4 regions of the Lysinibacillus sp. PWR01 genome follow, and region 1 is predicted to be linked to each of the others. Evidence: riboswitches for the same ligand, from Rfam matches in the RefSeq annotation. Region 1 holds a riboswitch; each other region holds the start of a gene.
The links. Region 1 has a riboswitch for S-adenosylmethionine ahead of ACEVFT_RS00700 (MetQ/NlpA family ABC transporter substrate-binding protein). Riboswitches for the same ligand answer to the same signal wherever they lie in the genome.

Region 2: linked by a shared signal. The riboswitch ahead of ACEVFT_RS03410 (bifunctional homocysteine S-methyltransferase/methylenetetrahydrofolate reductase) and the one ahead of ACEVFT_RS00700 (MetQ/NlpA family ABC transporter substrate-binding protein) in region 1 are both predicted to bind S-adenosylmethionine.
Region 3: linked by a shared signal. The riboswitch ahead of ACEVFT_RS03025 (O-acetylhomoserine aminocarboxypropyltransferase/cysteine synthase family protein) and the one ahead of ACEVFT_RS00700 (MetQ/NlpA family ABC transporter substrate-binding protein) in region 1 are both predicted to bind S-adenosylmethionine.
Region 4: linked by a shared signal. The riboswitch ahead of metK (methionine adenosyltransferase) and the one ahead of ACEVFT_RS00700 (MetQ/NlpA family ABC transporter substrate-binding protein) in region 1 are both predicted to bind S-adenosylmethionine.

The regions. Positions count from the first base shown of each region.
Region 1 covers NZ_JBHERJ010000005.1:32,161-39,646, reverse strand. Annotated here, with positions in the region: gene ACEVFT_RS00720 (alpha-hydroxy acid oxidase) at 1-651, opposite strand, end outside; gene ACEVFT_RS00715 (enoyl-CoA hydratase/isomerase family protein) at 666-1,445, opposite strand; gene ACEVFT_RS00710 (methionine ABC transporter permease) at 1,459-2,130, opposite strand; gene ACEVFT_RS00705 (methionine ABC transporter ATP-binding protein) at 2,123-3,148, opposite strand; gene ACEVFT_RS00700 (MetQ/NlpA family ABC transporter substrate-binding protein) at 3,255-4,085, opposite strand; SAM riboswitch class I at 4,175-4,279, opposite strand; gene ACEVFT_RS00695 (PPC domain-containing DNA-binding protein) at 4,402-4,905, shown strand; gene ACEVFT_RS00690 (pyridoxal phosphate-dependent aminotransferase) at 5,381-6,550, opposite strand; gene ACEVFT_RS00685 (carbon-nitrogen family hydrolase) at 6,647-7,441, shown strand.
Region 2 covers NZ_JBHERJ010000025.1:171-7,656, reverse strand. Annotated here, with positions in the region: gene ACEVFT_RS03420 (GNAT family N-acetyltransferase) at 1-488, opposite strand, end outside; gene metH (methionine synthase) at 584-4,015, opposite strand; gene ACEVFT_RS03410 (bifunctional homocysteine S-methyltransferase/methylenetetrahydrofolate reductase) at 4,008-5,855, opposite strand; SAM riboswitch class I at 5,945-6,045, opposite strand; gene ACEVFT_RS03405 (protoporphyrinogen oxidase) at 6,145-7,486, opposite strand, start outside.
Region 3 covers NZ_JBHERJ010000021.1:134,636-142,121, reverse strand. Annotated here, with positions in the region: gene ACEVFT_RS03045 (DMT family transporter) at 1-677, opposite strand, end outside; gene ACEVFT_RS03040 (MerR family transcriptional regulator) at 833-1,063, shown strand; gene ACEVFT_RS03035 (homoserine dehydrogenase) at 1,122-2,108, opposite strand; gene ACEVFT_RS03030 (hypothetical protein) at 2,573-2,959, opposite strand; gene ACEVFT_RS03025 (O-acetylhomoserine aminocarboxypropyltransferase/cysteine synthase family protein) at 3,295-4,596, opposite strand; SAM riboswitch class I at 4,714-4,827, opposite strand; gene ACEVFT_RS03020 (glycerol-3-phosphate acyltransferase) at 4,983-5,615, shown strand; gene ACEVFT_RS03015 (SLC13 family permease) at 5,812-7,293, shown strand; gene scpC (succinyl-CoA:acetate CoA-transferase ScpC) at 7,366-7,486, opposite strand, start outside.
Region 4 covers NZ_JBHERJ010000089.1:29,272-36,757, forward strand. Annotated here, with positions in the region: gene ACEVFT_RS20425 (aminopeptidase) at 1-193, shown strand, start outside; gene ACEVFT_RS20430 (NUDIX domain-containing protein) at 893-1,360, shown strand; gene ACEVFT_RS20435 (alpha/beta hydrolase family protein) at 1,344-2,120, shown strand; gene pckA (phosphoenolpyruvate carboxykinase (ATP)) at 2,187-3,773, opposite strand; SAM riboswitch class I at 4,163-4,281, shown strand; gene metK (methionine adenosyltransferase) at 4,540-5,736, shown strand; gene ACEVFT_RS20450 (gamma carbonic anhydrase) at 5,916-6,428, opposite strand; gene ACEVFT_RS20455 (alpha/beta hydrolase) at 6,563-7,369, shown strand.

The DNA of each region.
Region 1 (7,486 bases):
TGAATCATCAGGTAAAGTGGCAGTAAAAACAGGATCATTCATATAATTGCCTCGTGCATAGCCTAGCTTCAATGGTGAAAATTGATTGCGGACATCTTCTTCGCGCCAGCCAAGCATTACGGTATCGACAGTTAAAACGATTGCTTCAAATCCCGCTGCCTCCGCACGTGCAGCCATACTAAAAGCAATTTCTTCATTAGTAGACCAATATAATTGAAACCACTTTGTTGCAGAAGGAGCAGCTTGAGCAACTTCTTCAAGAGCATAAGTGGAAACAGTGCTTTGAATATAAGGGATATTTAAATTCTGGGCGGCACGTGCAACGGCAAGCTCACCTTCATCGTGAACCATTCCGTTCATGCCAACAGGAGCAAAGAGCAAAGGAGTTGGATATGTTTTACCAAACAAATGAATTGATGTATCAACGTTTGACACATCATTTAAAAAGCGGGGAACAATGGAATACTTCTCAAAAGCTGCACGATTATTGCGCAGTGTTTGTTCACCACCAGCACCAGAACGGATGTAGCCAAAAGGTCCAGCTTCGATTTTTTCCGCTACGGCCTTTTCTAAATCTGCAAAGCAAATGGGGAAGGGGGCTTGTGCAGTGATATTTTTTAAGAGTAGATCACCATCAGTTGTGTTTGTCATCGTTACTACCTCACTTATTTATTGAAAATAGGCTTTCTTTTATTTAAAAAGGCTTGAATACCTTCGTTATAATCGTCTGAACTAAATGAATCCAAAACTAACTGTGCCAGCTCATCGCTTTCTTCATTTTCACCATCTACAATCGCCTGGATAATTTTTTTGATGCCTGCGTTTGCAATGGATGATTTACTTAATAGATGTTCAGCGAATTGCAGTGTGGCATCTTCAATATTCTCTGGCTCATGTAGGGCCGTGATTAAACCAATATTTTTGCCTTCTTCAGCTGTAAAAATGTTGGCTGTGTATAAAATTTCCTTTGCCTTAGCGACACCAACAATATTGATGAGACGTTTCGTGCTTTCTAAATTATAGACAATACCAATGTTTGCAGCGGTGATACCCAGCTTACTCTTAGGTGTTGCTATTCTAAAATCACAAGCATTTGCTAACTCTAAGCCACCGCCAATTGCTAAGCCCTGAATCATAGCAATTGTAGGATGCGGAAATTTATAGAGGGCATCGATTGCCTTTAAAGCCAAATCATTATAGGCTTTGGCATTGTCTGCAGCATAACGAATATCTAAAAACTCGCTAATATCAGCACCAGATGAAAAGGCTACTTCATTGACACCGCGGACAATCAAGAGCTTGATAGAAGAATCTACACGTAGCTGTTCAAGATGGTCTACTATAGCTTGAAACATTGCCTTTGAAAACGAATTTCGTTTATCAGGGCGATTTAATACTAACGTTGCAATATAGCCATTTTTCTCTACATAAATTTCCTTTGTCATCTTCATTCTCCTCTTAATCTTTTTTCAATTTCGCAGCGAAGCGGTTGCCGATAGATTGAATGCTTTGCACAAGGATGATTAAGATAAAGACAGTTGCATACATCACATCAACCTCATAGCGTAAATGACCATAACGATAGGCAAGGTCACCTAATCCGCCAGCACCAACCATTCCTGCCATTGCCGTTGCACCAATTAATCCAATTGTGGCAATCGTTAAGCCTAAAATAATCGATGGACGAGCTTCACGTAATAGTACATGCCAAATAATATGACGACGTTTAATACCCATGGCTGTGTAAGCTTCTACCACTCCTGAATCCACTTCTAAAAGCGCAGATTCCATCAATCGTGCAATATAAGGAGCTGTGTAAACAACTAACGGAACGATTACACCTTTAACACCAATTGTTGTACCAACAATTAACTTGGTAAAAGGTAAGATGAAGAATAATAAAATGATAAATGGCACAGAGCGGACAATATTGATGAATAGATTAAAAAACTGATAGAAAAATTTATTTTCAAAGGATTGTCCTGGTCGTGTTAAAACGATTAATAGCCCTAATGGAATACCAATTAGAATGGAGAACAACAATGAAATTCCGACCATTTGAAATGTTTCGATAATTGCTTTGCCAATAACATCTGACCAATCTGTAAAGAAACTTTGGATACTACTCATTGAACGCACCTCCTAATTCTTCCACTGCCACGCCATTTTCCGAAAAATAAGTTAGCGCCTTTTGGACAATCTGCGTCTCGCCATGTAGATGCACCACAATATTGCCGACAATGCCGTTTTTTAATTCAATAATATTAGCCGTTAAAATATTTGGTTGCACATCGTATACCTTAGTGACTTCTGCTAATAATGGCTTACCAGTGCTTTCACCAAGGAATGTTAAACGGATGACACTACCTGAAACATTTAATTGCTCAATAAGAGAAGGGGATAAGTTACGTTGTGAAATTGTATTTAAAAACTTTCGCGTTGTAGGGTGCTTCGGTTTTGCAAAAAGTTCAATAGCTGTGCCAAATTCCACAACTTTCCCTGATTCTAGAACAGAAACCTCATCGCAAATTTTTTGAATCACATTCATTTCATGTGTAATGAGCAGAATCGTAATGCCTAATTCACGGTTAATTTTTAACAACAATTCAAGAATGGCTTCTGTTGTCTCAGGGTCAAGTGCACTTGTTGCTTCGTCACTAAGTAAAATCTCTGGCTCCTGTGCCAAGGCACGTGCAATAGCCACACGTTGTTTTTGACCACCTGAAAGTTGATTTGGGTAACTATCTAGTTTATCTGTTAAGCCTACAATTTCAGCATATTTAGCTACACGGTTTTTTACTTCCGTCTCTTTATAGCCTAGTAGCTTTAAGGGAACGGCAATATTATTGTAAACTGTTGCTGTTTTTAATAGATTAAAGTGCTGGAAAATCATCCCGATTTTTTGGCGTGTTTGACGTAATTCATGAAGAGAAAGGGTTGTAATGTCTACATTGTCTATCACTACTTTTCCTGCTGTAGGACGTTCTAGTAGATTAACACAACGAATGAGTGTACTTTTACCAGCACCACTATAGCCGATCACACCATGAATTTGTCCCTTTTTTACATGAAGATTGATCCCATCCACAGCTTTAATGATGCCTTTTTTCGACTTGAATTCTTTTGAGATATTTTGTAATTGAATCATGCGATTGTTTGCTCCTTTCTCAACCTTCTAAAAAGCAAGAATCTGCTCGTCTTCCCATAGAGGAATTTCGGCAGATTCTTCGGCTTATAGAAGCTTCCTGAATGTATTACCAGCTAGGGATTACTGAACCTTTGAATTCTTCTTCGATGAATTGACGTACTTCATCAGATTGGTAAGCCTCAACGAACTTTTTAATTGTTGGGTCATTTTCATTTTCAGCGCGTACGACAATGTAGTTCACGTATGGAGAGTCAGTAGATTCCAATAAAATAGAGTCGTCTTTAGGGTTAATGCCAGCTTCTAATGCGAAGTTTGTATTAATAGCTGCTACATCTACTTCACTAAGCTGTTTAGGAATTTGAGCTGCCTCTAATTCAATGAATTTTAAATTCTTTTTGTTTTCTTCTACATCACGGATCGAGGCTGTTAAGTCTGCGCCATCTTTTAGCTTAATATAGCCAGCTTCTTGTAAAACAAAGAGGGCACGTGCTCCATTCGTTGGGTCATTTGGTAGGCCAAATGTTGCACCATCCGGAATGTCATCAAAGGATTTATATTTTTCAGAGTAGATACCCATTGGATTCAAAATCGTTTTGCCCACTGGGACTAAATCTGTATCATGATCTTTATTAAATGTATCGAGGAAAGGTTCGTGTTGATAGCTGTTCGCATCAAGATCACCTTCAGCTAAGGAAGTATTAGGTAAAACATAGTCAGAAAATGATTTTAGCTCTACTTCTAGCCCTTTTTCTTTTGCTACTTTAGCTGCTACTTCTGCAATTTGCTCGTGTGGACCAGAAGTGACACCTACGACGATTTTCTTTCCATCAATTGCCTCAGCTTGGCCTTTACTATCTTCTTTAGAGCCACAACCTGCTAGAGCTGCTACTAATGTTAAACTTGCTAAACCTACTAAAAATTTATTTTTCTTTTTCATGAAAACTACCTCCAAGATTGTTTTTATCGGTTTTTTGAAAATAAAAAAACTCTCTTACAAACTAAGAGAGGCTCATGAAAAGATGTCCTCTCTTATCTATCAAACGAAGATCGTTTGCAGGATTTAGCACCTTCCTTTAAAAAGGAGGTTGCCGAGCTTCATAGGGCCAGTCCCTCAGCTACTCTTGATAAGAGATTTATAATATTTTTTTGTAATTCCGATAGAACTAATATAATTTATAGGGTATAGTAAGTCAATAATTAATTTTTAAAATTTTTATATAATTATAATATTTCGACGTGAAAGAGGGATAACAATGTCTGTGAGAGTTAATTATGGTATAGGTTCATTTGGTAGGGTTATTAGTGCTCGTCTTCTAACAGGGACAGATATCATTGAGGGAATTGAGGCGCTCTGTGAAGAGAATCATATTGAGTCAGCAACGATTGTTAGCTGTATTGGTAGCTTTCAAAAAAGTAGCTTTGTATATTTAGTGCCAGATGCAACAGCTCAGATTCAAGTTCGTTTTAGTGATGTGGTTGAAAAAGATGGACCACTTGAATTTATTCAAGGCTCTGGTGTGGTGTGTAAGCGTGATGGGGGATATGAAACACATTTCCATGGTTCTATGAGTGATCAATGGGGTGTTGTGTCAGGTGGGCATTTAATAAAAGGGGGAAATCCTGTTATTACTGCTGACCTAGTACTCGCTGAGGTACAAGGTATTCAACATATTCGAAAATTGGATGATGAAACAGGTCATGTTCAATTTTATCCATTAGAAAATGGTTTAGGGCAGCCAAGGAAAATTGAAAAATAATGATCCTGTAGCTAGAGTTAGCTACAGGACACATGTTGTGGAAAAAAGATCATGTCACTAGCAGAAATAGACCTTTTAGCAAGGTGAGGGGTTGATTTCCGTTCCGCCAGCGTCCTTTCCAGGGGGCGTCCGATGAGCCGCTTCACTCACTTCCGTTCGCTCCAGGGTCTCCTCTGTGACGCTAAATCCCCCTAAGAGTGACGCTGGCTCCACTCCAATCAACCATTCTGTAAAAATGTCTTTCCCTCTTTCATACTAGTAGTAGTGAACAAAATAACTCATTATTTGTATGATTAGAGAGAGGATAGGCTCTTATTTTCAATGTGGAGAGATGATTAGTCACAACAACCCTCAATAAAAATGAGTAGTGTACACCTTCATTTTATTTGTACAACCTTTGTTAAGACGATAACACTTTTATGGATTGGGGTGGAAGGCCTTTTCACCTTTCACAAATAATCTATTGATGATATTGTCATTTGTTAAATAATTGTAACTGCTCGATTCTATGGATTGCTTCACGTAAACGTTCCTCGCTTACCAGCAAACCGATACGGACGTAGCCTTCGCCATATTGACCGAAACCATTGCCAGCTGCCACAGCAATATCAGCTTTTTCAAGCAATAGATCGGCAAATTGTTCGCTTGTATAGCCTAGTGGTACAGGGAGCCATGCGAAGAAGGAGCCTTTTGGAGCCGTAACATGCCAGCCGATTCTTTGAGCTTCTTCAATGAGTACATTTCGGCGACGCTCATAAGTAGCTCGTAGTTCATCCGCACATTGTTGGGAAGCTGTCAGTGCTACTGTTGCTGCTTGTTGAATAGCAGGGAATTGACTACAAAACAGATGATCCTGAATAAGATTAATAGCAGCAATAATCTCGGCATTCCCAACGGCGAAGCCTATACGCCAACCTGCCATATTATAGGTTTTTGATAGGGTATACATTTCAATCCCAACTTCTTTTGCACCCTCTGCTTGTAGGAAGCTAATTGGTTTATTACCGTCAAATCCTATTGCTCCATAAGCAAAATCATGTGATACGATAATATTGTGTTCCTTCGCAAAACGAATAGTTTCTTCAAAAAACGCAAGTGTTGCTGTACCACCTGTAGGATTGTTCGGGTAATTTAGGTAAAGTAGCTTTGCCTTTTCTTTCACTTCATCAGATAATGCATCATAATCAGGTAAGAAATCATTTTCAGCAAAAAGTGGCATCACTTCAAAATTAACATCTCCTAATACGACACCTGATAAGTAATCTGGATAGCCAGGGTCTGGTAAGAGCATCGTGTCGCCAGGGTTTAACACAGCTAAAGGTAGTTCAACTAGACCGATTTTTGTCCCACCAAGAATCGCTACCTCCGTGTCAGGATTTAGTTCCACATGATATTCACGTTGATAAAAGTCGGCAGCTGCTTGGCGTAATTCAGCAATACCTCGAAATGGTGAATATTTATGGTTTTGTGGGTTTTCAGCCGCCTCCTGTAATGCTTGAATGATGTGAGGAGGTGTGGGTTGGTCGGGATTTCCTTGCCCAAGGTTAATGACATCACGTCCTTCTTCTAAGGCCGTGTTTACTTTTTGAACGAGTGCTGCAAAAAATTGAGTGGGTAGTTGCTGTAGTTTTTTAGAGAATTCCATGCATAATCACCTTTTTCAGAATATAATAATTATTATTGAAGAATATGAAGCAAATAGTATTACTTTTTCTGTTAATTGTCTAGAGGAGGAATAGATATGAAAATCGGTTGTATTCAATTAAATGTTGGCTTTGGCAAAGTTGAAGAAAATTTTGCACGTGCTGAGGATAAGATTCGAGAAGCTGCAAAACAAGGGGCAGAAATCATTGTGTTACCTGAAATGTGGAATACAGGCTATGCTTTGGAAAAACTGCCTGAGCTAGCGGATAGCGATGGGGAGCGGACAAAAGCCTTTTTAGCTAAACTAGCTAAGGAACTAGATGTACATATTGTTGGTGGCTCTGTTTCAACAAAGAAAGGCGACAAATTTTATAATACGATGTATACCTTTGATCGTAATGGAGAGCTTGTAGGGGAATATAGCAAGGCACATCTTTTTCGTTTAATGGACGAGCATCTTTACTTAGAGGCAGGGAATGAAATGAATCGTTTTGCTCTAGGTGACATTGAAGCTGCTGGTGTTATTTGCTATGATATTCGCTTCCCAGAATGGTTACGTGCCCATGCATTACAAGGAGCAAAGGTATTATTTGTACCAGCGCAGTGGCCAACTCCAAGGATTGACCATTGGAAAACATTGCTGCAGGCTCGTGCAATTGAAAATCAATGCTTTGTCATAGCGGTTAATCGTATTTCGAAAAAGGTAGAAAATTTTAATGGGCAATCTATGATTATTCAGCCTTGGGGAGAAGTACTTTGGGTTGGTGCTGAGGACGAGGAAGTAGCGGTGATCGATGTAGACTTTTCTATTGTCGATGAAGTACGTGGAAGAATCCCTGTTTACGATGATCGCAGACCTGGACTGTATCAGGATGTAGTTGTGAAAGGGTAATAAAGGGGCACGCATAGGAGGGGAGATCCCCTTTTGAGCGTGCCA
Region 2 (7,486 bases), on a different contig from region 1:
CCAGTCAAATGCAGTTGGTAGAACACAAGGTCTAGCCATTGCTCAAACTTATAGCCTGCATTTTTGATTGTTCCGGCATATTCAAAGCCTAATTTTTCATGTGCTTTAATACTACCAATGTTTTCTCCATCAATGCCAGCGACAAGCGTTTTCACACCATTTTCTTCAGCAATCGCTATCAGCTTGTGCATAAGCTTTGTAGCAATCCCCTTTTGATAATGCTCTTTATGCACATAGACGGAATGCTCCATTGTATATTGATAACCTGGATAAGGACGGAATTGACTATAGGTAGCAAAGCCAGCGACAAGCCCATTTTCCTCAAATACAAGCAAAGGATTATCTAATACTCGTTGCTCCTTAAACCATTGTACTTTTTCATCTAAAGTTTGTATTTCATATCGATAGACCGCCTTGCTTGTTAAAATAATATCATTATAGATGTCCAAAACCTCAGGTATATCTTTTTCTTCCATGAATCGAATCATCCTGCTCACTTCCCTTAACCAAATTGTCATCATCCGCAATGAAATAGAGATAGACAGTCATGGCATTGACTATCTATCTCCTCCTATTTTATGCCTTAAACATTGAAGTAGCGAGCATCAGGATGAGCAAAAACGATTGCAGATACAGATGCTTCTGGCTCCATCATAAAGCCTTCTGTAAGATGAACGCCAATATCCTCGGGTTTTAATAAGCCGAATAGTTTTTCTTGATCCTCCAAGTTAGGACATGCAGGATAACCGAATGAAAAACGTTGTCCCTGATATTTTGCTGCAAAACGATCTCTCATAGTGAAATCTGTTGCATCAGGGAAGCCCCATTGGTCACGAATTTCCTGATGCATACGTTCAGCAAAGCCCTCTGCTAATTCTAATGCAGTCGATTGTAAGGCATGGCTTTCAAGGAATTTCCCATCCTCTTTTAACTGGCGAGCTTTAGCCATAACTCCCTGACCTGCTGTTACTACCATGAGCGCAATATAGTCCATTTCACCGCTCTCTACTGTTTTTAAGAAATCTGCAAGACATAAAAATGGTTCAACCTGCTGACGAGGGAAGGTAAAACGTTCAATTTCTATCTTACTATCAGCCGGATCATACACAACGACATCATCACCATCTGCTTGAGCAGGGAAAAATTGATACAAACCTGATGGCTTTAATAGATCACTTTTTAAATAATCATCTACTAAATCCTTTAGCTCTGTTGCTCTTGAATCGCCCGCTTCAAGCAATTGCTGAACTTGCCCTTTCAAGCCTAAATGGTGTCCCAGTAATGTACGCATATTAACATAAGGATATAAATGCGATACGGAGTAGTCTTTTTTTACATGACGTCGTAAATCGGCTGGTAAAAATACTGGCGCTCCCTTTACTGTTCGTACAGGCTTTATTGTTACCTCTTTTGCAGGACGAGCAGCTCTTTTTTCATCAGCCTCTAAACGTTTTTGACGGGATTCTTCAATTTCTGCTAAGAAATTTGCACGTGTCCCCTCACCCATTAATAAATTAGCTTGCTCTAAGCCTTGCATGGCATCCTTTGCATAAATAACAGGACCGCCATATTCATCTGCAATTTTTGTTTCAGTAAAACGTCGAGAAAGTGCAGCTCCACCAACTAAAATAGGTACATCAATCCCCGCCTCTTTAAAATCCTGAGCAGTAATGACCATCTGTTGCGCTGATTTCACTAGTAAACCTGACAGCCCAATAAAGTCTGGTTTTTCCTTACGAATCGCTTCAATCAATTGGGCAGGCGTTACTTTAATGCCCAAATCGACAACCTTATAGCCATTATTACTTAATATAATATCAACAAGGTTTTTCCCAATATCGTGGACATCACCTTTTACGGTAGCAAGTACCATTTTCCCTTTACCAGCACTCTCTTCATCCTTCTCCATGAATTGCTCTAAATGAGCAACAGCGGCCTTCATTACACCTGCTGATTGTAAAACCTCTGCTACAATGAGCTGATTATCATTAAATAATCGACCTACCTCAGCCATGCCCTCCATTAAAGGGCCATTAATAATATCCAGCGGTGCCTCAAAGATTTCTCGTGCAGCATCTAAATCCTCTATTAGCCCTTCTTTGGTACCTTCTAATATATAGTAAGCTAAACGACCTTCAACCGTTTTCGGAATATCCGCTTCCGTTTTTTCCTTCTTTTTATCACGATAAAAATCCGTAAACACAGCTAATGTTTCATCATTTGTATTAAATAGCAAGTCATTTGCAAGTTTAATTTCCTCTTCAGGGATGGATGCATAACGCTCCAGTTTCTCTGTATTCACAATGGCATAATCTAAGCCTGCCTGTGTGCAATGATAGAGATAGACAGCATTCAGTACTTCACGGCCAACTGGTGGTAAACCAAATGAGATATTACTTACGCCAAGTACCGTCAATGTCTGCGGCAATTTTTCTTTGATGAGACGAATGCCTTCAATCGTTTCAAGGGCTGAACCAATATACTGTTCATCCCCAGTTCCTACAGGGAACATCAACGGGTCAAAAATGATATCCTCCGGTGCAAGTCCCCATTTCTCAGTTAATAGTTTATAGGAACGTTCAGCAATTTCCAGCTTGCGATGACGATCAACGGCCATTCCTATCTCATCAATGGTTCCAACTACTAATGAGGCTCCGTACTTCTTCACGAGTGGCATTACTGCATCAAATCGTTCTTCACCATCCTCAAGATTAATAGAGTTAATGATGGCTTTCCCTTGAGAAAACTTTAACGCTTCCTCAATAACCTTTTCATCAGTCGAGTCAATCACAAGAGGCACCTTAACCTTTTTTACAACCTCCTGCATAAATCCACGCATATCGGCTAATTCATCACGATCAGGGTTGGCTAAACAAATATCGATTACATGAGCACCATTTTTTACTTGTGCACGTGCAATCTCTGCTGCCTCCTCAAACTTTCCATCAATGATCAAATTCTTAAATTTACGAGAGCCGATAACATTTGTTCTCTCCCCGATAAATAACGGACGCATAGAATCGTCATACAATAAGGGTTCGATTCCCGATACCGCATGACCATGTGTTTTTTCAGGTAATTGACGAGGTTGTTCATCTTTTAAAACCTCGCGAATGGCTGCAATATGAGCTGGAGTCGTTCCACAACATCCACCTACAATATTAAGCCAACCCTTATCTGCAAAACCTTTTAATTTTTGCGATAGCGATTCTGGTGATTCATGATAACAACCTTCTTCATCTGGTAAGCCTGCATTCGGGTAACAGCTAATATAGCCTGTTGAAAGCTCTGCTAATGAACGAATATGATCTGTCATAAACTCTGGTCCTGTCGCACAGTTTAGGCCAACTGATAATGGTTTAATATGCTCGATTGAAATATAAAAGGCATCAATTGTTTGCCCTGCAAGTGTCGTACCCATTGGTTCTATTGTTCCAGAAATCATGACTGGTAGTTCTTTTCCAGTTTCCTCAAAAGCACGCTTTACGCCTAGGGTGCCTGCTTTGACATTGAGCATATCCTGACTTGTTTCTAATAACAGAACGTCGGCTCCTGCCTCAATTAATGCCTTTGCCTGTACAAAGAAATTTTCCTCTAGCTCATCAAATGTAATACCACCTGTAACTGATAACGTTTTTGTTGTTGGTCCCATAGCCCCTGCGACAAAACGTGGCCAATCCGATGTCGAATAACTATCCACTGCTTGGCGAGCAATTTCCACTGCACGCTTATTAATTTCTTCGGCTTTTGCGCCAAGATCATATTCATTTAACACAAGAGGCGTCCCACCAAATGTATTTGTACAAATAATATCTGCGCCTGCCTCTAAGTATTTGTGATGAATTTTCTCAATGACATCAGGTCTAGTAAGGACAAGATTTTCATTACAGCCATCAAGCTCCTCGCCACCAAAATCCTCTGCTGATAAATTTTCGTTTTGTAGCATTGTTCCCATTGCGCCATCAAGAATTAAAATACGTTTCTCTAGTTGCTCTTCAATCGAGTGCTTAGCCATGTATACTTACTCCTTTTTTCTGTTCATCCAATTGCTCTATATATTTCATCAACTCTAGGGTCACATCATAACGTAAAAACGGTGTAATAAGGTAAATACCATTGAAATATTGTGCAGCCACTTCTACTAATTCTTTGGCAATAGCAATTCCCTCCAATGTTGCCCGTTCCTTATCTTCCCCACATGCCTTCATTCTTGCTAAGGCATCTTCGGATAATTTGATACCTGGCACTTCATGATGTAAAAACTCAGCACTTTTATAACTCGTAACAGGCATAATGCCGATGTAAATTGGTGCTTGTAAATGCTTTGTTGCCTCATAAATTTCTACAATTTTTTCTTTCGTGTACACTGGTTGAGAAATGAAGTAGTCTGCTCCATGCTCAATTTTCTTCTCTAAGCGTGTCACAGCACGATCTAACACACGGACATTTGGATTAAATGCAGCAGCAACTGAAAAATTTGCTTTTTTACGAAGTGGCTTGCCTGAGAAAGAAACCCCTTCATTTAACTGCTTAATTAATTGGATTAACTCCATTGAAGATACATCATAAACACTTGTCGCACCTGGGAAATCTCCAACTTTTGTTGGATCACCTGTAACGGCCAACACATCATGAATACCTAAAGCATTTAATCCCATTAAATGCGATTGTAGACCAATTAAGTTACGGTCTCGACATGTAATATGTGTTAGTGGGCGTACACCATGTGTACTCTTTAACAATGCTCCCATTGCAATATTGCTAATACGTGGAGAGGCCAGTGAATTGTCTGCCATCATGACTACATCTGCACCTGCATCATACAGTTGCTTTGCTCCTTCAAGGAACCCATCAATCTCTAAATGTCTAGGTGTATCCAATTCTACTATGACAGAGCGTTCACGTTTTACTTTTTCATGAAGAGGCTCATACTTTGGTGGCTCCGCTTCACGAACAATCTCAATCTTTTCAGGTTTCGCATGCTTCTCCTGAACCGGTGATAACTCTTCTAAATACTTCTTTGCTGCTGCAATATGTTTCGGTGTCGTACCACAGCAGCCCCCTATTAAGCGTACGCCTTGATCACGTAATTCGACAGCCGCTCGACCAAAATAATCCGATTCTGATTCATAAACGACACGTCCATCTTCTAAGTCAAGAAGTGAGGCATTCGGATAGGCAGACATAAATGCCTTGTTAGGAAGTTCTACACCTTCAAATGCTTGAATCGTATGATGTGGACCTAGTCGACAATTGACACCCACGATATCTGCACCGAGTGTTTCTAGCTCATGCAGGGCATTATTTAAAGACATTCCATTTTGTAAAACACCAGGCTCATGCATAGATACTTGTGCAATAATCGGTAAATTTGTTTTTGCACGTAGCATCTTTAAGGTTGCAGTTAATTCTTCAAAATCATAATAGGTTTCGAGTAAAAGGCCGTCTGGATTTCCTGCAAGTAAAACATTTGCTTGCTCTTCAACTGTCGCTAATATTTCATCTAATGTTGCATCACTTTTACGAATTCCTCGAATACCTCCAATTGTCCCTAAGACAAATTGACCGCCATCTGCCGCTGCTCGTTTTGCAATGGTAATAGCCGCTTCATTAAATTGTTGGACCCGTGATTCTAATCCATAGCGAGCTAATTTAATGGCATTTGCACCGTACGTATTCGTTTGAATGATGTCAGCACCAGCTGCAATATATTCTCTATGAATCTTTTCAATTAACTCAGGTCTCTGAACATTCATTTCCTCATGGCAATACTCCAATCCATAGCCATATAGCACTGTGCCTATTGCACCGTCTGCTGTCAATACATGCGTTTTTAACCTTTCAAGCAATCCCATAAAACTAGCCTCTCTTCCTATGTCTCTATATAATAAAAAGCCTTCTTTCATAAAAAAAGAAGGCTTTAACGATTCATCATTGTTGTTCCTTCTCATCTTCGACTCAATGGTCTTCTGGATTTAGCACCTGACAATAAAGTTGGTTGCTGAAGCTTCAATGGGCCAGTCCCTCTGCTTCTCTTGATAAGAATTAAGTATGAATTTTTTAAATAATTAAAAGAATCATATCGTTTACTGACGAATGAGTCAAGACTATTTCACATAACAAAGTTTTTTTCCACTTAAAACCTTAGAAATTGGCAAGTTCCTTCGCAAGCTCTTCACCAATTTTTTTACCGTTTTGAATGCAAGCGCCGATACCTACGCCAAAATATGAGCACCCAGCAATCGATAAATGTGGATACTTTTCATGTAATTCCTGTAGTAATCCTTGTAACGCTTCACGATGAGCTAGATCATATTTAGGCATTTGATCAATCCATTTTGTTACATTCACAACTGTTGGCTGTTCCTCAATTCCTAGGCTTTTTCTCACGTCTTCTAAAGCTACAGCTGCCAATTCTTCATCCGTCATGGCACGTAGTTGCTCATAGGCTGGATTGATGCTCTTATAAAAGAGTCGTACAAGTAATTTATGTTCTTTCGATGTATGCTTCCATTTACGACTCGTCCAGGTTGCTGCATTACAAGTAACATCCGAATTATGCGAAACAATATAGCCCGTTCCATCTGCTGGCAATCTAGAGTCTGGCACATCAAAGCCTAAATAGATGGTAATGGCTGACGCTGTCGTAAATTGGTCAAAATAGCGGTTTAAAGATTCATCCTGTAGTAGATTTTGAACAGCATCATTCGGTAATGCTAAAACGACATAATCTGACTCAATATTTTCACCATTAGCTAAGGAAATTGTGTAGTTTTTATCTTGTTTTTGAACATTTAGAGTAGTAACGCCCTTGATGATTTCTACATCTGATAATGTTTGTTCAAGTCGATCAATTAAAGAAGATAAACCATTTTTAAAGGATATAAATTTTTTGTTCGCTGCTTTAACAAATTGCTCACGATTCGCATCAAAACCTTTAATAATACTTCCATAATTATTCTTATAATCAATTAAATACGGTAAAGTAGAGCCAATGGAAAGCTGATGTAAATCGCCTGAATAAACACCTGCAAGTACTGGTGCAATTTGATTTTTCACCAGTTCCTCCCCTAAATAGTAAGTTAAAAATTCTCCTATTGAACTTTCCTTTGTGAAGCCGTTGTTTGGTAATGTTAAATCCTTTAACGCTGCTTTTTTTCCTTGCTCTGAAATAAGTGTACTTTCTTCTAAGGATGCCAAACTCATCGGTATACCAAATGTTGAATCTGTTGGTATAGCGTGTAACTCATTATTCGTATAAATATAAGAAATACCTGTTTCGTTGTAAACTAGCTCCGCTTCAAAATCAAGCTCCTGTACGAGTTCCATAACGCCTTGATGACGGGCTACAATAGAATCAGCACCTGTTTCCATGATGAAGCCTTGTTCATGTGCTGAATATAATTTGCCTCCTAAATATGTATTTTTTTCTACAAGCACTAGACGAACATCTAAATTATTCTCCTTCACTTGACGTTGTAAATAA
Region 3 (7,486 bases), on a different contig from region 1:
TTTAAAAACAATAAATACGCTACGCTTGTACACATAATCCCCATAAACAGCATTGTCCATAAGTTGTGCACATTTCCTAACCAAAAAAATCCATTTTCTAGGGAAAACGGCAGTAAAAACAACGTGCAAATGGAAAACGTCATAGCAACTGCTGGTAATGCATCTTCCTGTGCCATTAATTTTTTACTTATGTTTGTATAAAATGCGAAGGCTAGACCTGCACAAAGTGCTAGTGTGAATCCGCCAATGTGAACAGACTCTTCTCCATTATTCATAAATAATAAAAGACATCCGATAATGGCCATCAATGTAGCAAGTCCCCATACCGCTGTGGGGCGTGTTTTCCATAATAGCCACTCTAAAACACCAGAAAACACCGGTGCACTGCCAATAGTAGCAACAGTTCCAATGGCTATACCTGTTAGACGAATGGATGAGAAGAAAAGACCTTGGAAAAGAGCTATACTAGCCGCAGCTAAAATCGTCCATTTCCACGACCACCTTAAAAAGTTAATTTTCCGCAATAAAATCGTAATGGCTAATAATAAACCGCCACCAATTGCAGAACGAATTGTGGCCACTGCTATTGGAGATACCCCTTGGTCCAAATAGGTTTGGGCAGTTCCAGTCATCCCCCATAGAATAGCTGCTAGTAATACAAACAATGGATTTAACATTTATCAACTCATCCCCGCTTCACTACGTTCTCAATACTAATCATACATATTTATCCAAAATCAAACAATTATCATTTTTACTTTTCTTTTCATTACCACAGTATGCTTTCTCAATAATGGACGTTATAATAAAAACAGTAAAAGGAGCGAATCGTATGTATAAAACAATTGAAGAGACAGCTTTTGATCTCGGTATGCCTGAGGATCAAGTAATGCGTCTAGTTTACGAAGGACGCATCCGTTCTGTTTACGATGGACAACAAATTCTAATCAATAGTGGCCAATTCAGCACTTATTTTAAACAATTGGAACGTATTAAAGAGGAAATTGAAATTTGGCGTTCTACTCCTATTCCAGAGGATATTGACGTCAAAGATGAAGACTAAAAACCCACCATTCATACAATTAAACATTGTTGAATGGTGGGCTTTTTTAAAGCTTTTATTAGATTGTGACAACAAATCCTGCTCTTTTCCCAATGATTTCAGCATAATCCTCTACCATGACACTCGCAGTTGGGTACATCCCTGCTCCAGGACCAACTAATGTTAATGTACCAATATAGTTAGTCTCTAATGCCACCGCATTAAACACATCATCGACTGGATAAAGTGGATGCTCTTTATCAACTAGTTGTGGACCGACTTTAGCAATAATTTTACCGTCAGCCCGTTTCTCCACTTCAGCTACATGGCGGTAACGCAGACCATTTTCACACGCTTCACGAACTTGTTCAGCAGAGATACTATCGATCCCAATCACTTCTACATCTGACCAATCTGGTTGCTCTCCAAAAGCTAAGGCACTTAAAATCATTAATTTTTTAAATGCATCCTGCCCAGATATATCATTATATGGATCTGCTTCAGCATAACCTAAGCCTTGTGCCTCTTTTAAAGCTGTTTCGAAAGACCAGCCCTGTGCACGCATTTTTGTTAAAATATAGTTACATGTGCCATTTAAGACGCCTTGTATACGACTTACATCATTTACAAGTAAAATATTTTTCATTGTTTTAATAACAGGTACACCACCAGCAGTAGTAGCCTCATAGCCTACAAAAACGCCATTAGCTTTTGCAAGATCCTGCAACTCTAAACCTCGTTTGGCAAACATCACTTTATTGGCTGTAATAACATGACATTTATGTTCAACTGCTCGCTTTAAATAACTGTATGCAGGCTCTTCGTTAACAATTGCTTCAAACACAACCTGCATACCTGGTTCTGCTAAGACTTCATCCATGCTTGTTGTCATTAAATGTGCTGTTCCTGGCACACGTTCGCGACTAGCATCTGTCACTAAAATCTTCGCTACCTCTAATTCAATACCTAATTTATTTTTTAGCTCTTCTCGTTTTTCATTTAAAATATGGTAGATCCCCTGACCTACCGTTCCAAATCCTAAAATCGCTGCCTTTATAGTTGCCATTCTTGTTATTCCCTCCAACTTACATTCCGCAGTTTCATTAAAGCTAATTCTCCATGGGGTTGTGTCATGACTATTTGACACCCACCGCAGTCTTTAGCCAACAACTCTTCTTTGTATGAGTTTCGCTATTTCTATATGTGTTGGAACACATACAAATTCAAATAATTCAAAATTTAACTTAAAGAAAATTGTAACGCAAATACATACATTGCACAAGAAAAATCTTTCTAGGAAGGACATTTGTTTTCTCTAGATGTGCAAAAGAAATCGGTTTCATTCCCTTTATTATACGTTTTATTAATCATTCTATAAGATTTGAACAAATATTGACTATTTACATTTCAATATACGAATGTCTTTCTTCTATTATATATATGTATGCTCGGACATTCATAACAATCCCTTTAAAGAAAAAACTCATTCCCTGTAGCAGCAGAGAATGAGCTTAAATATATGAGGGGGTTTTAACTTGCTTTTGAAAGCAATTGATAACGATATTGTGCTAAAGCTTGTTGAACAAGACTAATTTCTTCTTCTGTAAAATTTGGTATTGCATACGTACGTTCCACTAATTGAAATGTACCATATTTTAAGTAAATCTCTGTCGCAGGAAGTGAGATATGGCTCACACCGTACTGTTCATATGCCTCAAATACTTCCTTAACAGTATAGTCTTCCTCTTCAGCAAAAACATGTTCTTGAAATGCTGTATGACCAAAGACTTGCTGCCATTTTCTTTCGACTGATGTAAGAAGGTGTTGAATGGACTTATTGTTGACAAAGACATGCCCTTCATTTAGCTCATATATTAGATAGGATACAATGTTTTGTGCACTATAGATATTACCCATTTTAAACACTCCTTTATCATCAGTTTTTTTGGGAAGAGCAGTTACTGGCTAGGCAACTGCTCTTCTATATATTCAAAAGTGGGGGAGCACTTATGAAAACATTTACCTTTTTTAACAAGAATTTTCGTACCCTTAACTTATTTCCTAGTATATAACAAGGATTTAATTAAGTCAATAATACATATAAAATTACTTGGTATTATTTTTTATAAGGTTCTGATAATTAACGGATGTAGCAATTGGTTGATGTAGCAACGTTTAACGCATTACCAAATGAGGCCAATCGAATGAGAAAATACGTAAACGCTACAACATTCTTCCCTATGTTCTAAAGCTTAGGCTTCTACTGTTTGTTCAGTAGTTGTTGCCTGTGTAATGGCTTGATCTAAATCAGCAATAATATCCTCTATTGCCTCTAAACCGATGGATAAGCGAATGAGCGACTCGGTTACACCAGCTTGAACTAATTCGTCTGCTGATAGTTGCTGATGTGTAGTGGAAGCAGGATGAATAATTAATGACTTAGCATCACCTACATTTGCTACATGTGAAAATAGCTTTACGCTATCAATAAGCTTTCGCCCAGCTTCACGTCCACCTTTAATGCCAAATGTAAGCACTGAACCGAAGCCATTTCTTAAATATTTCTTTGCCAATTCATGTGTTGGAAAATCTTCCAGGCCATTATAATTTACATACTCCACAGATGGGTGGTTTCGTAAATATTCAGCCACTGCCAATGCATTTTCATTGTGTTTAGGGATACGCAAATGAAGCGTTTCTAAACCTTGTAATAAATTAAAGGCAGCATCTGCACTTAATGTTGGACCAAAATCACGTAATAATTGTACGCGTAGCTTCGTAGCAAAGGCCGCAGAAGCTGTATCAATTCCATAACGTAAACCATGGTAAGAAGCATCTGGTTCAGTAAAACCTGGGAATCGACCACTAGTCCAATCAAACTTACCAGCGTCTACAACAACGCCCCCTAAAGTTGTACCATGACCACCTATCCATTTAGTTGCTGAATGTACTACAACATCTGCACCGTATTCAATAGGTGTAGAACCGTAAGGAGAAGCAAACGTACTGTCAATAATTAATGGTAGACCATTATCATGTGCAATTTTAGCTACTGCTTCAATATCTAAAACCTTTAAGCTTGGATTACCATACACTTCAGCAAAGACTGCTTTTGTTTTATCAGTAATCGCCGCCTTGAAATTCTCTGGGTTTGTTTCATCTACAAAAATTGTTTTAATACCATAGTTTGGTAATGTGTTAGCAAATAAATTATAAGTACCACCATATAAAGAACTAGCTGCTACTATCTCATCACCAGCTCCAGCTAGATTTAAAATGGAAAATGCGATAGCTGCTGCACCAGATGAAAGTGCTACTGCTGCTGTTCCACCTTCCAATAAAGCCACACGTTTTTCAAACACATCAACAGTTGGATTGGTAATCCTTGTGTAAATGTTCCCTGCTTCCTCTAAGGCAAAAAGACGTTGCGCATGAGCAGTGTCTTTAAATACGAAAGCAGTTGAGCGATAGACAGGAACTGTTCGAGAACCCGTCACTGGGTCTGGCTCTTGACCGCCATGTAACAGCAATGTTTCTGGTTTAAAATTTGTCATTGTGTACCTCCAAATGGTTATTTTTTTTACGATGGTACCGGAGATGAGGAGGATTTTTCTGTAGAAAACAAAAACCCTCTTCAGCTAAGAAGAGGGTTGCGGTTGCAAGTTTTCCTCCCCTTATCTGCCAGATCCAAGTAAGAATCTGTAGGAATTAGCACCTTAGTAAGCTCGTTACTTACTGGTTGCCGGGCATCATAGGGCCTATCCCTCCGCCGCTCTTGATAAGAGTATGAGATTCAATTTCCATCGTTGTTACACAGTATAAACATAGAGTTTTTTTCTGTCAACATGTAAATTTTATTTTTTCCGAAACTTCTGTCTGCTCTTATACGTAATATGAACGCATACACTATTTTAGAAAAAATTTTGAGAGGAGGATTTTTATGGTAAAGGCCGTGATCACTTTTCTTATTATTGGCTATTTAATTGGCTGTATTCACGGCTCTAAAGTGGCACAGTTTTTATCGGGGGTTGATTTAAAAAAAGCGGGCCACGGCAATGCCGGTGCCTCTAATGCTACTCTTTCCCTCGGCTGGAAATATGGCGTTTTAGTAGCCCTCATCGATATTGGCAAAGGCGTTGTAGCTATTATCGGTGCACATTTTTATCTAGCGGACTTCACTCATTTAACAGAAGAACAAATATGGCTGCTTACCTACATTATGGCTGCTGGGGTCATTTTAGGTCATAATTTCCCTTTCTATATGGGCTTCAATGGCGGAAAAGGAACTGCCTCCATTATCGGAATTTTACTTGCTGTCGATTGGAAGATTGGTTTATTTGCACTTATTTTATTTGTTATTTTATCCTTTGCAACAAATTATTTAATTGTTGGTGTTCTAGAGTTTTATCTCGTTTTTTGTACAGCCACTTATTTATGGATTCCTGGCATTGGCCCAACCATTATAGCTGTTCTTCTTTTTGGCATAGCCATCATCCTGCACATAGAAAATATTAAACGTTTAGTCAATGGTACAGAGCCTAAAGTAACTTCTGCCTTTAAGAAAAAGAAATAATATTTTTATGGATATTTTTGTATTTTTTGTGACCATGTATTTTCTCTTTATCTACTCATATTGCTGTAAAAAACACCTATTCTGCGTAGTTTTTTTTCTACAATAAAAAAGATATATTCTTATCTTAATAAAACATTATCTAGGCCGATGTTATGGATAATAATCGTCATTTTTATCGTAGAAAGGATGAGAAAATATGTCTTCACCAAATCAAGAAGCTTCAAAACGTAATTTAAAGCCACTATGGATTGGCTTGGCCTTCGCTTTACTGATTATTATTACTTTTTTACCTAATAACGGTGATTTACCTATAGCTGGGCAACGAGCTTTAGCCATTTTAGCTTTTGCAGTCATCCTTTGGGTTACAGAGGCCGTTTCATATCCTGTGAGCTCGGCCATGATCATTGCGCTAGTAACTGTTTTACTAGGACTCGCTCCGTCAATGGAGGATCCAACTACAGAGCTAGGAACAGCTAGCGCATTAAAATTATCTTTAAGCGGCTTTAGTAATTCTGCCGTTGCTTTAGTAGCAGCAGCTCTTTTTCTAGCGGCAGCAATGCAAATTACTAATCTACATAAACGACTTGCTCTTTGGATTCTTTCATTGGTAGGAACGAAAACAAAAGCTATCGTATTTGGCGCTATTTTAGTCTCTATCGTCCTCGCATTTTTTGTACCTTCTGCTACAGCACGTGCTGGCGCAGTAGTACCGATATTGCTTGGAATGGTGGCAGCTTTTGGTTTACCACGTGATAGTCGGCTTGCTGCCTTATTAGTTATTACTTCGGTACAAGCAGTTTCCATTTGGAATATCGGTATTAAGACTGCAGCAGCTCAAAATATGGTGGCTTTAAACTTTATCCAAGAGCAATTTAATGTGGATATTTCATGGGGTGCTTGGCTACTTTATGCCGCCCCCTTCTCAATTATTATGTCTATCTTTTTATTTTTCATTATGATTGCTTTAATTAAACCTGAGACTAGCAATATCGAAGGTGGTAAAGAGGTCATCAAAAAACAGCTTGCAGAGCTTGGCCCATTAAAGGCTCCTGAAATTCGTTTAATCATTACATCCGTAGTTTTACTATTTTTCTGGGCAACTGAAGGAAAGCTACATCCATTTGATACGACAACAGTCACAATTATTGCTATCGCTATTCTATTAATGCCTAAAATCGGTGTGTATTCGTGGAAGGAAGTTGAGCCTCATATTCCATGGGGAACAATTATCGTCTTTGCGGTAGGCATTATGTTAGGAACCATTTTACTAAATACGCAAGGTGCTGCATGGTTATCAGATAAAGTTTTTGGTTCACTCGGGCTAGATACTATGCCTTTACTAGCAACCATCGCACTCGTAACTTTATTTAACATTTTGATTCATTTAGGCTTTGCAAGCGCAACTAGCTTAGCCTCAGCACTTATACCTGTGTTTATCGTTTTAGCCTCCACATTAACGGCTAATGTTGATCAAGTTGGTTTTGTTATTGTGCAACAATTCGTCATAAGCTTTGGCTTCTTATTACCAATTAGTGCACCACAAAACATGCTTGCCTATGGTACAGGCTCCTTTACAACAAAGGATTTCTTGAAATCTGGAATTCCATTAACCATTATCGGTTTCCTTCTCGTACTTTTGTTCTCTGCAACTTATTGGAAATGGATTGGATTATTATAGACTTTCATTAAATTAAAACGTAAAAGCCTTGAAGAAACAGACTATCTGTCCTTCAAGGCTTTTAAGATAAGACTATTGTTTCGTAAAAGCAGGGTCTTTCATCGTACCGTTTTTCGCATAGTTAACGTGCCATGATAGTGCTTTTTCTAGGTCATGTGGTGTGTGATGTCCACCCGTTGCCTCATTGGCATCA
Region 4 (7,486 bases), on a different contig from region 1:
AGAGTTTGGCATCGGAGCCAATAAAAGTGCCATCCTATGTGGCAATGTACTAGAGGATGAGAAGGTATATGGGACAATCCATATTGCTTTTGGCAGTAATGCGCCATTCGGTGGAGCCAATGCGTCAGATGTTCATATCGACTGTGTTGTGAAAAGCCCTATCGTCTACTTTGACGGTCAGCAAGTAATTTAAAGAAAAGCGTGTCTTCCTAGGAAGCACGCTTTTTTATATTGTTGAAAAACAAAACAGTCAACTGAAAGGTAGAAATGGATTTCTGTTGCAGGCTACTTGCTTTCCTGGGGCGAGCGCCGAATCGCTTCCTCCGCTACCGCTCCGTTTAGAGTTTTGCCTGTCTCGCTATCCTACGGGAATCAAGTAGCCTTCCACTCCAACCCACAAAAAAGTTTTCTTTTTGGCAAAGGTTACACAAATAAAATGGAGTGTTCACTACCCAGTTCATTGATGGTTTCACTTTACCACATTGAAAATAAGAGCTTATCCCCTCTAAGAATACAGATAATGGGAGATTTAATCTCTATGAAAAGTAAAGACATTTTGCAGAATGGTTGATTGGAGTGGAGCCAGCGTCACTCCTAGGGGATTTAGCGTCACAGAGGAGACCCTGGAGCGAACGAAAGTGAGTGAAGCGGCTCATCGGACGCCCCCTGGAAAGGACGCTGGCGGAACGGAAATCAACCCCTCGCCTTGCAAAGTTGCCTTTTTACATGCTTTACCAGACTGTAGTTTAGAGTTGCTTGTCTTTGTAGAATTACACTATAGTTATTATAGATAGGAATAGGAATGATGATTAAATTCTGTCCATAAATATAGAAGTAATGAAGAAGAGATTAACTTTTGTTTTGCAACAAGAAAGAACGTGAGGTTGAAGAGATGTTAACATTTACAGATTTACATGGCCTACAAGTAGATTTGAGTTTTACAAGAGGCGAATTTAAAGTAGAACCTAAACACGTCCTTGTCCTTTTAAAGCATGAAAATAAATGGTTATGTACGGTTCATAAACGACGTGGTGTAGAAGTACCAGGGGGGAAATTAGAAGAGGGCGAAACATTAGAGGAGGCGGCGATTCGAGAAGTTTTTGAAGAAACGGGTGTTCATGTGAAAAATCTTCAATGGTTCGCAGAGTATGCAGTGCATGATGAAATCGTTTTTTGTAAAACCGTTTTCACTGCACAATTTTTAGCGCAAGAGGACATAGAATTTGATTTAGAAACGTCAGGCATGCTTTGGTTAACAGATGAAGAATTTACCCAGCATCCTAACTTGAGTTTTCATATGAAGGATGAGGGAATGAAGAAAATGCTGGAGGAGTTGAAAGACCGTGACATACAATGGTGAAATTGTGGAAAAACGTGCCTATCCCTCACCCAATCCAGCCATACGACTAACAGAAATAACCTATCTATCACAGGGCTTACGTATAAAAGGATTATTAGCGGAACCAAAGACAGAAGGTACATATGATGGCTTTTTATATTTAAGAGGCGGCATGCAAAGCATTGGGATGGTAAGACCCTCTCGTATTGCCCAATTTGCGGCGCAGGGCTTTATCGTCTTTGCCCCATACTATCGTGGAAATCGTGGTGGAGAGGGTCGCGACCAGTTTGCAGGGGCAGATCGTTATGATGCTGTCTATGCCGTAGATGTACTTAAGCAATACTGTAATGACAATATCCATGTTTTTGGCTTTTCTCGTGGGGGAATTATGGCTCTTTGGACAGCCATTTTAAGAAAAGATATTACCTCGGTTGTCACATGGGCAGGTGTTTCGGATGCAACGGCCACTTATTGGGAACGCACAGATATGCGAAGGATGATGAAGCGCATTATTGGAGGAACACCGAATCGTGTCCCAGAAGCGTATGATGCGCGAACGCCACTATTTGAGATAGAGCAGATAACAGCCCCCGTACTGATCATTCATGGCTATCGTGATGAAAATGTGGATATAGAACATGCCAGACAATTGGCATTTTTTTTAGAGGATGCAAATAAATCATTCGAAACGTGGTATGATCTTAACTACGCACATCAATATCCACCAGCAAAAAATCGTGAAACTGTTCGTGCTCTTTGCAAGTGGATGAAACAACAATAAAGCATAGAAGAAAACAAAAAGACAAAGGGAACGAATAATTTGTTCCCTTTGTCTTTTATTTAGTCGTTATTTTAATGGGCCACCAAGTGTAGTGATAGCTTCAGAAACGTTTGAGAATTTTTTGAAGTTTTCGTTGAATAAGCCTGCAAGCTCAGCAGCTTTTGCATCATATGCAGCTTTATCTGCCCAAGCTTCACGAGGGTTTAACACTTCTGAAGGTACACCTTCAACCGCTGTTGGAATGTGTAAACCAAACACAGCATCTTGTGTCGTTTCAACACCTGCTAATTTACCATCGATTGCTGCACGTACCATTGTACGTGTGTAAGAAAGTTTCATACGGCTACCTGTACCATATTCGCCACCAGTCCAACCAGTGTTCACTAGGAATACTTGTGCGCCGTGCTCGTCAATTTTTTGTCCTAACATTTCTGCGTATACTGTTGCAGGAAGTGGAAGGAATGGTGAACCGAAGCAAGTAGAGAATACTGGTTCTGGCTCAGTAACACCACGTTCAGTTCCAGCAAGTTTAGAAGTGAAACCACTTAGGAAGTGATACATTGCTTGCTCTTTTGTTAATTTACTGATTGGAGGTAACACGCCAAATGCATCAGCTGTTAGGAAGATGATTGTTTTTGGATGACCTGCAACAGAAGGATCAACAATATTTTCGATGTATTGGATTGGATAAGCTACACGTGTATTTTCTGTTAGTGAACCATCATCATAGTCACAAATACGAGTTTCTGGATCAACAGCTACGTTTTCTAAAACAGAGCCGAAGCGGATTGCATTGTAGATTTCTGGTTCTTTTTCAGCAGAAAGGTTGATTGTTTTTGCATAGCAACCACCCTCAATGTTGAACACACCATTAGCAGACCAACCGTGTTCATCGTCACCGATTAGCTTACGATCTGGATCAGCTGATAATGTCGTTTTACCAGTACCAGATAGACCGAAGAATAATGCCACATCGCCAGCTTCACCAACGTTTGCTGAGCAGTGCATTGAAAGAATACCTTGTTGTGGTAATAAGTAGTTCATGATACCGAAGATAGATTTTTTCATTTCACCAGCATATTCAGTACCACCAATTAAGATAATTTTCTTTTCAAGTGATACGATGATGAATGTTTCAGAAGCAGTACCATCAACCGCAGGATCTGCTTTAAAGTTAGGAGCTGAGATGACAGTGAAGTCGGCAACATGAGAAGCTAATTCATCTGCTGTTGGACGGATAAATAATTGATGAGCAAAAAGATTGTGCCAAGCGTATTCATTAATGACTTGAATGCTTAATTGTGAATCTTTGTCAGCACCTGCAAAGCCTTTGAATACGAATAACTCGTCACGTTCTTTTAAATATTTTATTACTTTTACGTATAGGTTATCGAACACTTCAGAGGAGATTGGTTGGTTGACTTTACCCCAGTCAATTTGATCTTTTGTGCTTTCTTCTTCTACCGTATATTTATCTTTAGGTGAACGACCAGTGTATTTGCCAGTTTCTGCACGAACTGCGCCATCTACTGTTAACATTGCTTCACCACGAGAGGTAGCTTTTTCTGCTAATTGTGGTACTGAAAGTTGAACATTAATGTTACCGCCGTTTAATAATTCCTTCAGTTCGTTTGCAATTTCTACTGAATTCATCGATTAAATACCATCCTTTTTTATAGTATTCCCTTGATTTAGAGGGATTTTTTCTTAATTTCAAAAATAGTATAACACAATTGCTTAAATAATCTATACTAATTAAGAAATTATTTTAGAGTTTTTATCACTTTTCAATAAACTGACAAAAAATAATGTTTTTCGAGTAGAATACCATCAATCCTACAGTAATTAGGCGCGAAAATTGAGCCACACATATGTTACCACAAGTAGCTAGGTATGTTGTAGGGATTAATTTGCTTCTATTTACATCATCATCCAAGTATGAAAAGTTTTTGTTTAATCTGTTCTTTCCTTTTTATACAGTAATACATAAGAAAATATTTGACAACGTTCGACCTTTTCAGTAACATGAGATTGAACGGATACTCTTATCCCGAGCTGGTGGAGGGTCAGGCCCTGTGAAACCCGGCAACCTGCATGAACTATTTCACGACATGCGTTGGTGCCAACCTGATGCAAGGGAACATCCCTTGAACGATAAGAGTGAAAGGTTACGCAGTCATTATTCCTTTCCTCATGTAAAGTAACGTGAGAAAAGGATTTTTTTATTGTTAAAAATCAATGTAAAGGTAAGTATATGTAGTTCTTTCCTTATTATAATGACGGATCTTTCGAAATCCTCGTGTTAAAAGCAGCAGTAACGGCTTGAGAGTTCAATCCTTAGGAGCGGACTTGACATGGGTAATGAGTACCGTATTCATACACAACTACTTATTGTAAGAGTATTTAGGAGGAAAACCAAATGACAAACCGTCGACTGTTTACATCAGAGAGTGTAACAGAAGGACATCCAGATAAGATTTGTGACCAAATCTCGGATGCCATTTTAGATGCTATTTTAGCAGAAGATCCAAATGCACGTGTAGCGTGTGAAACAACTGTAACAACAGGGTTAGTATTAGTAGCAGGAGAAATTACTACCTCTACGTACGTAGATATTAAAGGTATTGTTCGTGACACTGTAGCAGAAATAGGCTACACACGAGGTAAATATGGCTTTGATGCTGAAAACTTAGCGGTGCTTGTGGCGATTGGTGAACAATCACCTGATATTGCACAAGGTGTTGATCAAGCATTAGAGGCACGTGAAGGCTCTATGACAGATGCGGATATTGAAGCAATAGGTGCTGGTGACCAAGGCTTAATGTTTGGCTATGCATGTAATGAAACACCAGAGCTAATGCCATTACCAATTAGCTTAGCACACAAATTAGCACGCCGTTTAACAGAAGTACGTAAATCAGGTGAACTTGCCTATTTACGTCCTGATGGGAAAACGCAAGTAACGATTGAATATGATGACAATAATGTACCCGTTCGCGTGGATACAATTGTTATTTCAACACAGCATGATGAAGAAGCAACACTTGAACAAATTCAAGCGGATTTAAAAGAATTTGTTATTGCTCCAGTCGTGCCAAGTGAATTATTAGATGCTAACACGAAATACTTCATCAACCCAACTGGCCGTTTCGTAATCGGTGGGCCAAAAGGAGATGCTGGTTTAACAGGACGTAAAATCATTGTTGATACATACGGTGGTTATGCACGTCACGGTGGTGGTGCATTCTCTGGTAAGGATGCAACAAAGGTAGACCGTTCAGCGGCATATGCGGCACGTTATGTAGCGAAAAATATCGTAGCGGCTGGCTTAGCAGAACGTGCTGAAGTACAACTTGCCTATGCAATTGGCGTAGCTCAACCTGTTTCTATTGCGGTAGATACATTTGGTACAGGTAAAGCGAAAGAAAGTGAGATCGTAGAATGGGTACGCGAGCTATTCGATTTACGCCCAGCAGGTATCATTAAAATGCTTGATTTACGTCGTCCAATTTATAAACAAACGGCTGCGTATGGACATTTTGGTCGTACAGATTTAAATGTACCATGGGAACAAATTGATAAAGCAGATGCACTACGAGAAAAAGCACGTTTATAAACTATTGAACTAAAGTAATGAAGTCGTTAGAAAATTATTCTAATGTATTAATAAGAAAAGGGGCAACATTGCCCCTTTTGTTTTTTTACAAAAAATGCCTCGCTAGGATTCGTGAACAAATTCGTTACACGGAAACGCGAGGGATTTTTTCGTTAGTATTGATTTTTTGTGTATGTTAGTTATTTCTGAAGCGATTTATAGTATTGACCTTTTTCTGCGTATTCTCGTACGATGCGTTCCATATCCTCTTTATCTTCTGCATTTAATTCACGGACAACTTTTGCTGGACGACCTAATGCTAAACTATTCGGAGGAATGACTTTACCAGGAGGTACTAGGCTTCCTGCTCCAATAAATGCACCTTCTCCAATCTCAGCTCCGTCTAAAATAATGGAACCCATACCAATTAAGGCATTTTTGCGAATTGTACAACTATGTAAAGTGACTTGGTGTCCAACTGTTACCTCATCTTCAATAATGAGTGGATATTTTGGGCTTTGGTGTAAGCAGCAAAGATCCTGGATACTGACACGTTTACCAATAATCGTTGGGGAAACATCACCACGAATAACCGTATTAAACCAAATAGTTGTTTCGGCACCAATTGTTACGTCGCCCGTAACAGTTGCGTAATCAGCAATGAAAACAGACGGATCGATCTTTGGCATTTTATCTTTAAATGGATAAATCATGAAAATCGCCTCTTTTCTTTCTATAATGTAGTATTATCGTATCAAATACGCAACTTTATGGAAATATAAAATTAAAATGTGCTATTTATTTCGCTATAATTAAAGTGTAATTATTTTTTAGGAGGACTATGTAAATGTGGAAATGGGAAGCTGATGGACAAGCAAAAGCTGTGATTGCTATTCTTCATGGTGCTTATGAAAATCACCGTTGGTACGCATGGCTGATAGAAAAATTAAGATTGGAAGGCTTCCACATAGTCATGGGAGATTTACCGAATCATGGGGTGGAAGCAAGGTTTGCCCGTGTCCATGATGAGGACTTCAAATTGTACAATAAATATACAAGAAACCTGATTGAGAATGCTTTTTCATATAATTTACCAACTTTTGTAATAGGGCATGGGCTAGGCGCAACATTAATTCTCCATACAATGCAAAAGAGGCAATATGAATGTGCGGGTATTATTTTAACATCACCTTGGTTGCAACTAAAGCTATTACCAGGTAAATTAACAAATGCTTTAACGAGTTTAAGTGCATTAACAGCCAATGTCAAATTGACACATGACATTACTTTAGAGAAATTAACGCGTAATGTTGAAGGTAGAGAAGAAATGAAAGATGATGTACCGCTCATGTCTGTTGTTTCTGTGAAATGGTATCGAGAGCTTCAGCAGATGATGAAAAATTTAGTGATGCTGCCTAAAGGTGAAATGCCAAATATGCCTATGCTCATTATGACGGCTGAGAAAGATAAAATTACGGACACACGCCAAACTCGAAACTGGCTACATCAACAAGAATTTACGGAATTTCAGTTTAAAGAATGGGAAAATTGTTATCATAATTTATTTCATGAGGGAGAGCGTGAAGAGATTTTTATGTATATACGTGATTTTATTAATAATGCTCTTCGAAGAATTGGCTATATAATTAAATAGGTTTATACCCTTCCATTTACTAGGTTACTTACTTAAATATTGTTACTTGAAAATAATATTGTAATTTTCTGAAAAGTGTAATACTATAATGACTTAAAGTAAGGTATTTCAAAATTG